DNA from 3 places in the Streptomyces sp. CA-250714 genome. Region 2 is predicted to be linked to each of the others. Evidence: riboswitches for the same ligand, from Rfam matches in the RefSeq annotation. Region 2 holds a riboswitch; each other region holds the start of a gene.
What was found. Region 2 has a riboswitch for cobalamin ahead of ACQEU8_RS25685 (cobalamin biosynthesis protein). Riboswitches for the same ligand answer to the same signal wherever they lie in the genome.

Region 1 (3,696 bases), on a different contig from region 2:
CACCGGACCGGTGAGCATGCCCTTGACCGGGCGGGAGGTCAGCGACTGGGCGTACCGCGTCCAGCGGACCGACATCGGGCGCGGGCGTGCGACATCGCCCGCGAGGATCGGCGGGCGCACATAGCGGGTGCCGTACGACTGCACCCAGCCGTGCCGGGTGGCGAGGTAGCCGGTGAGCTGTTCGGCGAAGTACTGCACCATGTCGTTGCGTTCGGGCTCACCGTGCACCAGTACGTCGAGTCCGGCGCGCTCCTGGAAGCCGATCACCTCGCGGATCTCGGCCGCGATCCGCTCCTCGTACCCCGCCTCGTCGATCCGGCCGGCCCGTAGGTCGGCCCGGGCGGTACGCAGCTCGGTCGTCTGCGGGAACGAACCGATGGTGGTGGTCGGCAGCGGCGGCAGACCCAGCCGTGTGCGCTGCGCCGCGGTGCGCTGCCCGTACGGCAGCGGACGGCGGGTGTCCGCGTCGGTGACGGCGGCGGAGCGGGCCCGTACCGCCTTGTCGTGGGTGAGCGGCGAGGCCGTGCGGGAGGTCAGATCGGCACGGTTGGCGGCCAGCTCGGCACTGATGGCGCCGGTCCCCTCGGACAGACCGCGCGCCAGAGTGACGGTCTCCGCTGCCTTCTGCCGCGCGAACGCCAGCCAGCGGGCGACCTGCGGGTCGATATGGCGCTCGGCACGGGCGTCCAGCGGCACATGCAGCAGCGAGCAGGACGTCGCCACATCCACCCGCGCCGCGAGGCCCAGCAGGGTGGCGAGGGTGGCGATGGACCGCTCGTAGTCGTTGATCCACACGTTACGGCCGTCGACCACGCCCGCGACCAGCCGCTTTCCGGTCAGCCCGCCGACGGCGGCGAGCGCGTCCAGATTGCCAGCGGCCCGTCCCGTGAAGTCGAGGGCGAGGCCCTCCACGGGAGCCTTCGCCAGCACGGGCAGTGCCTCGCCGAGCCGGTCGAAGTAGGAGGCGACCAGCAGCCGGGGCCGGTCGGGGAGGGTGCCCAGCGCACGGTACGCCTGTGCCGCCGCCTCCAGCTCGGCAGGCGTACGGTCCTGCACCAGCGCGGGCTCGTCCAGCTGCACCCACTGGGCGCCCGCCGCGCGCAGGTCCGCGAGCACCTCCGCGTAGACGGGCAGCAGCCGCTCCAGCAGCGTCAGCGGCTCGAAATCGGGGGCGACGCCCGGCGCCGGCTTGGCCAGCAGGAGGTAGGTCACGGGTCCGACGAGCACCGGCCTGGCGCCCTTCAGGCCCAGTGCGAGGGCTTCCTTCAGCTCGGCCGTCTGCTTGCTCGCGTCCGCCCGGAAGACGGTGTCAGGTCCGAGCTCGGGCACCAGGTAGTGGTAGTTGGTGTCGAACCACTTGGTCATCTCCAGCGGCGCGGCCTCCTGGGTGCCGCGGGCCATGGCGAAGTACCCGTCCAGCGGGTCCGCCGCGACCGCTGCCCGGTGCCGCTCGGGGACGGCGCCGACCATGACGGTGGTGTCCAGGACGTGGTCGTAGTACGAGAAGTCCCCGGTGGGCACCTCGTGGATGCCCGCCTCCGCCAGCTGCTGCCAGTTGGCGCGGCGCAACTCGGCGGCCGTCGCACGGAGGGCGTCGGCGGTGACGCGGCCCTTCCAGTAGCCCTCGACGGCCTTCTTCAGCTCACGGTTCGGCCCCTGGCGGGGATAGCCGTGCACCGTGGCGCGTACCGGCGCGGGTGGGGGAGTGGTGGCCGGGTTCGCTGCTGTCGCTGTCACGCAACTCTCCTTCGCGAGATGTCTCCAGCGCTCCCGGAAGCACGGGACGAGGACGCGAAGGGGTGGCTGCACGGGCGGACGCGTGGCCGGCGCCGCCGCTGTGCGCTGTGTTCTCCGACCCGCCCTCGAGGTCTCCGGGAGGACCGTACGCGTGTGGACGCGTACGGGCAGCGGGCAGGTCTTCGGACTCGCGGGCGCGCCTGCCGGTCTCCCGGCGGGCACCTACTGGCCGTCGCTTCCCGGACCGTGGGTCCAGTGCGTGTGACGGCGGTCGTTCCCGCTCACCGCTGCGGGGCAGTCCCGGATTCACACCGGGTTCCCTCTTACGACGCCTCCCGCCTGGCCGGCGGGGCGAACCAGCTGCGGGCCCAGCATAGCTGGGAGGCCGTCGCGGGAGGGCTGGCCCGCGTTGCCTGTTTGCGAGGGCGCCCCCCGCTGTGCTTGGGCAGTCTGCGCCAGGGGCGCAGGGTGGGCAAGCGCAGCCACCGGCCACCGGGCCGCACCTGAGGGGCGCCCACTGCGGGGTGCGGGGTGCGGCCGTCGCGCGGGTGCGGCCCGCTTGTGCCCACCCGTCCCGCCCTGGGGGTACCCCCGGCCGGAGGCTGGGGGAGGGACAGATGCCCACAAGCGGAGGGCTCAGGGTTCCAGCAGGCGGGACTGCAACCGGGTGCGGGTGGCCGGGGAGAGTTTTAGGGCCTCCGTCAAGTAGGTGTCCGTGTCGCCCCAGGTTTCGTCGATGGTGGCGAAGGCCGCGTCGAGGTAGGCGGCGCGGGCGTCGAAGAGGGGGGCGAGCAGTTCCAGGACTTCCGGGGACATTCCGGCCCTGGACTTGCTGCTGCGGTAGATCTTGTAGCGCCGGTGCGGCTGGTTGGACTGGAGGTAGTCCTCCTCGATGGCGGCCCGCTCGACGCCGAGCGCCAGCAGCGTGACGGCGATCGACAGGCCCGCCCGGTCCTTGCCCGCCGCGCAGTGCATCAGCGCGGGTACGCTGTCCTCGGCGAGCGCGTGCAGGATGCGGCTGTGCTCGGCCGTACGCTCGCGGATCATGGTGCGGTAGGAGTCGGTCATCCGCTGGGCGGCGAGGCCGTCGCCGAGGATCGCCCGCAGCTGGTCCAGCTCGCCGTCCCGCACCAGCCGCCAGAACTCGGCGCCGTCGGCCGGGTCGGACAGCGGAAGGTTGACGTTGCGGACGCCCGGCAGCTCGATGTCGGGGCCGTCGAGGGCCTGATCCGCGGAGTTGCGGAAGTCGAAGACCGTGTGCAGCCCGAGCTCGCCGAGGAAGGCGGCGTCCTCAGGTGTGGCGTGTGCCAGGTGTCCGCTGCGGAAGAGCACCCCGCGCCGCACCCGGCGCCCGTCCACCGTCGGCAGGCCCCCGACGTCCCGGAAATTCCGTACCCCGGTCAGCACCGTATCGGCGGACTCCACACTCACGCGCGCTCCTAGCATCTGCGACGACCGTCCGTCCGACCATAAGGCATGGATGCCTGAGGCGATCAGCCCTTGGATGCGTGCACCGGATCGTAGCCTTCCGGTGGCTCAGGGTGACGACGGTGCTGGGTGTGATCCGTCCGTACGTCGCGCCGAGCGGTAGCCGTACAGCCACCCTCGCGAGCCCCAAGGCGCAGTGGTTCGGATGTGAACAATTTTCATGAGCTTCGGCGGCGGAACGCCGTGCTCGCGGTAGCCTCCGCGTATCGCCCAACTCCCTGTGCACTGCCGTGTATCTGGCTCATGCCTTACCTACGAGGAGTCTGGATTGAGTCATCTGCATTGGCGTGTGCGCGCTCTTGTGGGCGCGTATGCGGTGTCCGTCTATGGCAACTTTCTCAATCTGATCGCGTTGAGCCTGTTCACCTACGAGGTCACGGGGAGCGGTCTCGGTCTGGGCCTGCTCATGGCGCTGCGGTTGTCCGCGGGGGTGCTGGCGGGGCTGGGAGCCGGGGCTCTGGCGGGCAGGGT
Region 2 (3,696 bases):
CAACAGGTGTCAGGGGGCGACACTTCGATGCCTGCCCCAGTTCACCTTCCGTTCACTCGCCGTCTTTACGTTCACGACGTCATTGCCCCTCGAACTGATTGTGCCTGGTGAATGGAACACATCACGCTTCTCATCGGGATCGTGATCGTCACGGCCTTGGTGTTCGACTTCACGAACGGCTTCCACGACACCGCCAACGCCATGGCGACGACCATCTCCACCGGGGCACTGGCTCCTCGGGCGGCGGTGGCCATGTCCGCGGTCCTCAACCTCCTCGGTGCCTTCCTGTCCATCGAGGTGGCCAAGACCATATCTTCGGGAATCATCGATGAAGGCTCCGGCATCCAGCCCGAAGTGATCTTCGCAGGGCTGGTCGGCGCCATCATCTGGAACCTGCTGACCTGGCTCGCCGGGCTGCCCTCCAGCTCCTCGCACGCACTGATGGGCGGACTGATCGGCGCGACGCTCGCCGCCGTCGGCACCGGCGCGGTCAACGGCGACGTCGTCGTCATGAAGGTCCTCATCCCGGCGCTCGCCGCGCCGCTGGTCGCGGGCATCGCCTCGGTCTGCGCCACCCGGCTGACCTACCGGGTCGCCCGGCACGCCGACGAGCAGCGGACCGCCAAGGGCTACCGCGCCGGCCAGATCACCTCGGCCGCGCTGGTCTCCCTCGCGCACGGCACCAACGACGCCCAGAAGACCATGGGCGTCATCACGCTGGCCCTGGTCACCGGCGGCGCCCTGGCGCCCGGCGCCGACCCGCCGGTATGGGTGATCGCCTCGGCCGGGTTCGCCATCGCGCTGGGCACCTACCTCGGCGGCTGGCGCATCATCCGCACCATGGGCAAGGGCATCACCGACATCCAGCCCCCGCAGGGCTTCGCGGCCCAGACCAGCGCGGCGGCCACCATCCTGGCCTCCTCGCACATCGGCTTCTCCCTCTCCACCACGCATGTGTGCTCCGGCGCCGTGATGGGTTCGGGGATCGGCCGCAAGGGCGGCGTCGTGCGGTGGGGAACGGCGGGCCGGATGTTCATCGGCTGGGGGCTCACCCTTCCCGCGGCCGGCGGGGTCGCGGCCGCTGCCGCGCTGCTGGCCGAGCAGGGCGACTGGGGCGTGACCACGGTGGCCGTGCTCACCGTCGTGCTCTGCGGCGCCATCTGGCTCCGCTCCCGGCGCGCGCCGGTGGACCACACGAACGTCAACGAGGTCGAGCCCGCCGTGGCCGCGCAGGCCGCGGAGATCCCGAGCCCGGCCGCCGAGCCGGAGCCGCAGCCCGAGTCCGAGCCCGCCGGGGTGGTCACCAACGCCATCCGGGCCGTCTCCCCGCCCCCGCCGCCGGCGGGAGTGAGCGCGGCCGGTGTTGCCGCGGAGGAGACGACGGCGGCCGAGCCCGCGCATTCGACCGGCCGCCCCGCGTCGGCGAGCAGCTTCAGGTAAGCAGAAGGGGATCACCGCATGAACATCGACTGGGCCTCGCTCGGCCAGGTCTTCGGCGTCAGCCTGGCGGCGACGGTGGGACTCGTCGGCGTCTTCACCCTCGGCATCGTCGCCGGCTCCCCCCGCACCGCGGGCTCCGCACCTTCGGTGCTCGCCCGTACTGGTGCGTATGCCTGCTATGCCGTGTGCCTGGCGGCGGTGGCGTACGGGATCTACCTGATCGCGGCGTAGCCGTAAGGGGGCCCGGGGGGCTACGCCCCCCCGGCCCCCTTTCTTTTTCCGCCGCAGCGGCGAGAAGCCACGACGGCGAGGGTCCGGCGGCATAAGGGGACGGCCGCAAGCACCACGTCCGGCTTGCCCGCCGCAGGTCAAACGTGGTGGACTGCCGGTGCCAAACGGCGGCATGGGGAGGAAGCCGGTGCGAATCCGGCGCGGTCCCGCCACTGTCACCGGGGAGCGCCGCGCTCAACGAAGCCACGGCCCATGCGGGCTGGAAGGCGAGGGCGGTGTGGATCCGGGAGCCAGGAGACTCCCGCCGCCGGTCGAGTCGAGCCAGGGCGCGGACCCTGAGTGAGGACACTGCCATGCGTGGCCCTGCCCCCATACCTGCTGCCGTTGTGGATGCGTGCGCCGGATCCGTCGGCTGATGCGGAGCCGTGACGTCCATGTGTGCGGCACGCTGCTGGGGTTCGCAGCCGACGCGCTGCTCGGTGATCCACGGCGCGGCCACCCTGTCGCCGTCTTCGGCCGGGCCGCCGCAGCACTGGAGCGCCGCATGTGGCGCGACCACCGGGGTGCGGGCGCGCTCTATGTCGCCCTCTGCGTGGGAGGCGCCGCCGCAGCGGCCCGCGGACTGACTACGGCGAGCGCCGGGCGCAACCCCGCGCGCGCCGTGGGGCGTTCACCGGTGCCGGGCATCGCGCTGACCGCCGTCGCCGCGTGGGCCGTGCTGGGGGGTACGTCGCTGACCCGCGAGGCCCGGGCCGTGGCCGCCGCGCTGGAGGCGGGGGACCTGGAGCTGGCGCGCGAGCGGCTGCCCGCGCTGTGCGGGCGCGACCCGCAGCAGCTGGACGCGCCGGCGGTGGCCCGCGCCGTGGTCGAGTCGGTCGCGGAGAACACCTCGGACGCCGTGGTGGGAGCGCTGGTGTGGGGAGCGCTGGCGGGCGTACCCGGGCTGGTGGGCTTCCGCGCGGTCAACACCCTGGACGCGATGGTCGGGCACACCTCCCCCGGCACCGCAGATTCGGCTGGGCCGCCGCGCGGCTGGACGACGTGGCGGGCTGGCCCGGGGCGCGGCTGACCGCCGTACTGGCCGCGCTCGCCGGACCGGACCCGCGCGGTGCCGTCCGCGCCTGGCGCTGTGACGCGCACCGCCACCCCAGCCCCAACGCCGGGCCCGTGGAGGCGTCGTTCGCGGGCGCGCTCGGGGTGCGGCTGGGCGGGACGCTCTCGTACGGCGGGCGGGTGGAGCACCGGCCCGTTCTCAACGCGCCCGGCCGGGCCGTCCGCACGGCGGACATCGAGCGGGCTGTGCGGCTGTCGCGCCGGGTAGGACTGTTGGCGCTGGCCACGAGCTGTCTGGTGGGTACGGCAGTACGCCGCCGCGGGCGGGGCCGCGGTATGGGAGGGGTGCGGTGAGCGCGCGTACGGGAGGCGGGCTGCTGGTCGCCGGGACGACCTCGGACGCCGGCAAGAGCGTGGTGACGGCGGGCATCTGCCGCTGGCTGGCCCGCAAAGGCGTGCGGGTGGCGCCCTTCAAGGCGCAGAACATGTCGCTCAACTCGTACGTCACGCTCGACGGCGCGGAGATCGGCCGGGCGCAGGCCATGCAGGCGGCTGCCGCACGGGTCGAGCCGAGCGCGTTGATGAACCCGGTGCTGCTGAAGCCGGGCGGCGACCGCACCAGTCAGGTCGTACTGCTGGGCAAGGCCGTCGGCGAGATGTCGGCCCGGGGATACTTCGGCCGCCACACGGAGGGCAGCGGCGACGTACGGCACGGGGGGCGTGCGGAGCTGCTGGAGACCGTCGCGGGCTGTCTGGAGGAGCTGCGGAGCACCCATGACGCGGTCATCTGCGAGGGCGCGGGAAGCCCCGCCGAGATCAATCTGCGGCGCAGCGACATCGTCAACATGGGGCTGGCGCGCGCCTGTCGGCTGCCGGTGCTGGTGGTCGGCGACATCGATCGGGGCGGGGTGTTCGCCTCGCTCTTCGGTACCACGGCACTGCTGGCGCCGGAGGACCAGGCGCTGCTGGCGG
Region 3 (3,696 bases), 1.2 Mb from region 2:
ACGCGGACAAGGCCAACACCAAGCCGGGCGCGTTCGACCAGCGGATCGAGATCTACACACCGCCGTATCTGCACAAGGGAAAGCAGCAACCGGAGTTGCGGAAGGCGGGCGGCAGCCCTCGGACGCTGGCGCCCGGCGCGCGTATCTCCTTCAAGAGCAAGGACGCCGCCTCACTGAAGAAGCTCCGACTGGTGCGGCCCGGCTCCTTCACTCACGTCACGAACGTGGAGCAGTCGTCGGTGGCGCTGAAGATGAAGAAGTCGCCTGACGGGACGGTGACCACGACCATCCCGGACGATCCGTCACTGGTGACGCCGGGCTGGTGGATGGTCTTCGGCGTGGACGGGAACGGTGTCCCGTCGAAGGCCCAGTGGGTCAAGGTGAACGTCGACCCCGGTGCGGCCCATCCCCCGGTGACTGCGGGGAACCCGAAGTAGGGGGGACGCGCCCCGTAAGGGGCGCGGGGAACTGCGCGAGCAACGACAACGCACCCGCAGCCTGCAACCGACAGCCAGGGGCAGCCCCTCCCCAGAACAGGGCGGGAGGGCTACCCCTTGGCGTTGCGGGCCAGTTCCAACGCGTAGGACGGCCACCAAGTACCCGGCGCAGGACCCCCACGGCACTGGCCGTCCGACTCCCCGGGGCGCTTGATCCACAGGTAGGCGTCCACCGCCTTGTTCCCCGTCCTGGTGGTGGGCGCCTCGCCCAGCGCCCGCCCGGGCGGGTTGCACCAGCTCTCCTGCCCGCCACCGCGCAGCGGCCCGTTTCCGTTCCTGCTGGTGTCGACGACGAACGGCTTGTCGCCGACCATCGCGGACAGCCGCTTGCCGTACGCGACGTTCGAGGCGGTCGTCTGGAAGTTGGAGACGTTCAGCGCGAACCCGTCGGCCGCGCCGATCCCCGCCCGGTTGAGCGGTTCGACCAGCCCGCCCGGATCGCGGACCCAGTCCGGATTGCCGGCGTCCAGATAGACCTTCGTACGGGGGAGTTTCCCGAGCCGGCTGACGGCGTCGTGGAGGAGCTGGTAACGCTCCTCGCGCTGCTGCGGCGCGGCGCAGTCGCCGGAGACCGTGTGCGCCAGGGCGTCCGGCTCCACGATCACCGTGGCCGTCCGGTTCCCGATGCCCTCCGCGACGCCGTCCAGCCAACTGCGGTACGCCGCCGAGTCCTTCGCGCCGCCCTTGCTGTACTGGCCGCAGTCGCGGTGCGGGATGTTGTAGAGGACGAGCAGCGCGGCGCGGTCCGCGGCGGCAGCGGCCTTGGTGACGCGGGCGGTGTGGCCACGGGGGTCCTTCGCGTCGATCCACTCCGCCACCGGCTGCCGGGCGATCTTCGCGAGCTGCCTGGCCCGTGCGGAACTCCCGTCCTTCGCATAGGCACGGGCCTGCCGCGCGGCGCTGCCCTGGGGGTTCACCCAGTACGGGGCAACGGACTTGGGGCGCTGCCGCACCGTCGAATCCGGCTGCTCACCGTCGTCCGAACCGCCGCCCGACGACGAGCAGCCGGCCAGCAGCAGGGCCGCTGCCAGGGCGCTGCCCGCCACGTTCCGGGCGCGGGCGCGCACCGTATGCGCCGTACGCAGGTGTCGTGCGCCGTCTTTGGCGCTGCCGTACATCCATTCCCCCTCGGCTGTGCTCCGGCCGCCGACGGACCAGCGACCGGCCGTCGGCCGGACCCCTGACGGGCCACAACGTCGCCCATCGTGTCACAGGGCCCGTACCGCACGGCCGGGTTCCGCACCCGGTGTGACGGAGTCCTTATTGACAGTGCCCATGTCAGGCTGGGAGCCTCCCGGACGGCACACTTCCATATTGAGGCGACAGAGCGCAGGAACCCGGTGCGACTCCGGGACGGTCCCGCCACTGTGTCCGCAGCCGCCCCCGACGGCTGCGGGAGTCAGGAACTGACCTGTCGCTTCTCCACCGATGGGGCGTGGAAACCCCAGGAGGAGGCATGCGGATGTCCCCGCACACCGTCGGCACGACCGTCGCATCCGAGAGCGCCGCCGCACACCCGGCGACTGTCAGGACCCGCGACTGGCTCATCGTCGCCGCCGCCGCGATCGTCGCACTGATCGCGCTGTACGCCGTCTTCGTCGACAACGGCAATCTCGTCTCGGCCACCGGCTCCTACCTCCACGAGTTCTCACACGACGGCCGTCATCTGTTCGGCGCCCCCTGCCACTGACCGATCGGGGGTCGCTCGACATGTCCGTCTCCGCACAGCCAACTCCCTATCCCCTGCTGCCCCTTCTCGGCCGCGGCCTCGCGGCCGGCGGGATCGCGGGACTGGCCACGGGGCTGTTCTCGCTGCTGCTCGCCGAACCCGTGATGGACCGCGCCATCCGGCTGGAGGAGAAACGCTCGGCGGCGGAAGCCGCCGCGCACAGCCACGCGGGTCACGGTGGGCACAGCCATGCCGCCGAGGCCGAAGAGCTGTTCAGCCGGGGCACCCAGCACTTCGGGCTGGTGGTCACCGCCGTGGTGGCGGGGCTGGCGATCGGGGTGTTCTTCACCCTCGCCTATGCCCTCGTCAACCGCTCCGCCGCCCGCGACGACGGCCGCGGCTGGCAGCGCGCCATGGGCCTGGCCGGTGCGGGATTCCTCGCGCTGTCCCTGCTCCCGGCGCTGCGCTACCCCGCCAACCCGCCTGGGGTCGGTGACGGCGGCACCGTCACCGAACGGCAGGGCCTGTGGCTGGCCGCGCTGGTCATCGGCGTACTGGGAATGGTGCTGGCGCACCAGGTGCACCAGCGGCTCGGACAGGCCGGGCACGGCCTTCCGGTACGCCAGTTGGGGGCCGCGGCAGCCGTCGTCGCCACCTTGGCGGCGCTCTTCCTGCTGCCGGACAACCCGGACCCGGTCCCGGTTCCGGCCGCCCTGCTGTGGGACTTCCGAGTGCTCTCGCTGGGCGGGCACCTGGTCCTGTGGACCGTACTGGGCGCCGTGTTCGCGGCCCCGGCGCTGCGCCGGCAGCGGCCCTCCGACCGGGAGGGGCAGCCCGAGCCGGCGACGGCTTCGGCGGCCTCCTGAAGTCGGAAGCCTGCACCGGGACGCCGGGCGGGGGCCGCGCCGCCGCCTCCGCCCGAGCATCCGGCCTCGGCCCGGCTTCGGCCCAGCCGCAGAACCGTGCGGCCCCCGCTTCGGGCCCGCCCCGCCGCGGATCCGGTTGTGGACCTCCGCGCCTCAGATCCGGTCGACGAGGTCCGCGATCGAGTCGACGACGCTGGAGGGGCGGTAGGGGTAGCGCTCGATCTCGTCGGGGCGGGTCAGCCCTGTCAGCACCAGGAAGGTCTCCAGACCGGCCTCCATACCGGCACGGACATCGGTGTCCATCCGGTCGCCGATCATGGCGCTGGTCTCGGAGTGGGCGCCGATCGCGTTGAGCCCGGCGCGCATCATCAGCGGGTTGGGCTTGCCGACGAAGTAGGGGTGCTGGCCTGTGGCCTTGGTGATGAGGGCCGCGACCGAGCCGGTGGCGGGCAGCGCACCCTCGGCCGAGGGGCCGGTCTCGTCGGGGTTGGTGGCGATGAAGCGCGCGCCGTCGTTGATGAGCCTGATGGCCCGGGTCAGCGCCTCGAAGCTGTAGGTGCGGGTCTCGCCGAGGACGACGTAGTCGGGGTCGGCGTCGGAGAGGACGTACCCGATGTCGTGCAGGGCCGTCGTCAGCCCGGCCTCCCCGATCACATAGGCGGTG

Region 1: it holds a riboswitch for cobalamin, as region 2 does, so the genes downstream of both, metE (5-methyltetrahydropteroyltriglutamate--homocysteine S-methyltransferase) here and ACQEU8_RS25685 (cobalamin biosynthesis protein) in region 2, are expected to answer to the same signal.
Region 3: it holds a riboswitch for cobalamin, as region 2 does, so the genes downstream of both, ACQEU8_RS31140 (CbtB domain-containing protein) here and ACQEU8_RS25685 (cobalamin biosynthesis protein) in region 2, are expected to answer to the same signal.

The regions. Positions count from the first base shown of each region.
Region 1 is NZ_JBNJMI010000001.1:1,356,878-1,360,573, reverse strand. It holds gene metE (5-methyltetrahydropteroyltriglutamate--homocysteine S-methyltransferase) at 1-1,737, opposite strand, end outside; cobalamin riboswitch at 1,894-2,113, opposite strand; gene ACQEU8_RS06110 (tyrosine-protein phosphatase) at 2,374-3,183, opposite strand; gene ACQEU8_RS06105 (MFS transporter) at 3,515-3,696, shown strand, end outside.
Region 2 is NZ_JBNJMI010000002.1:1,510,028-1,513,723, forward strand. It holds gene ACQEU8_RS25675 (anion permease) at 112-1,440, shown strand; gene ACQEU8_RS25680 (hypothetical protein) at 1,459-1,671, shown strand; cobalamin riboswitch at 1,810-1,994, shown strand; partial or broken gene ACQEU8_RS25685 (cobalamin biosynthesis protein) at 2,087-3,078, shown strand; gene ACQEU8_RS25690 (cobyric acid synthase) at 3,075-3,696, shown strand, end outside.
Region 3 is NZ_JBNJMI010000002.1:2,735,686-2,739,381, forward strand. It holds gene ACQEU8_RS31130 (galactose oxidase-like domain-containing protein) at 1-437, shown strand, start outside; gene ACQEU8_RS31135 (glycoside hydrolase family 6 protein) at 548-1,615, opposite strand; cobalamin riboswitch at 1,805-1,926, shown strand; gene ACQEU8_RS31140 (CbtB domain-containing protein) at 1,954-2,187, shown strand; gene ACQEU8_RS31145 (CbtA family protein) at 2,208-3,032, shown strand; gene ACQEU8_RS31150 (HAD-IIA family hydrolase) at 3,186-3,696, opposite strand, start outside.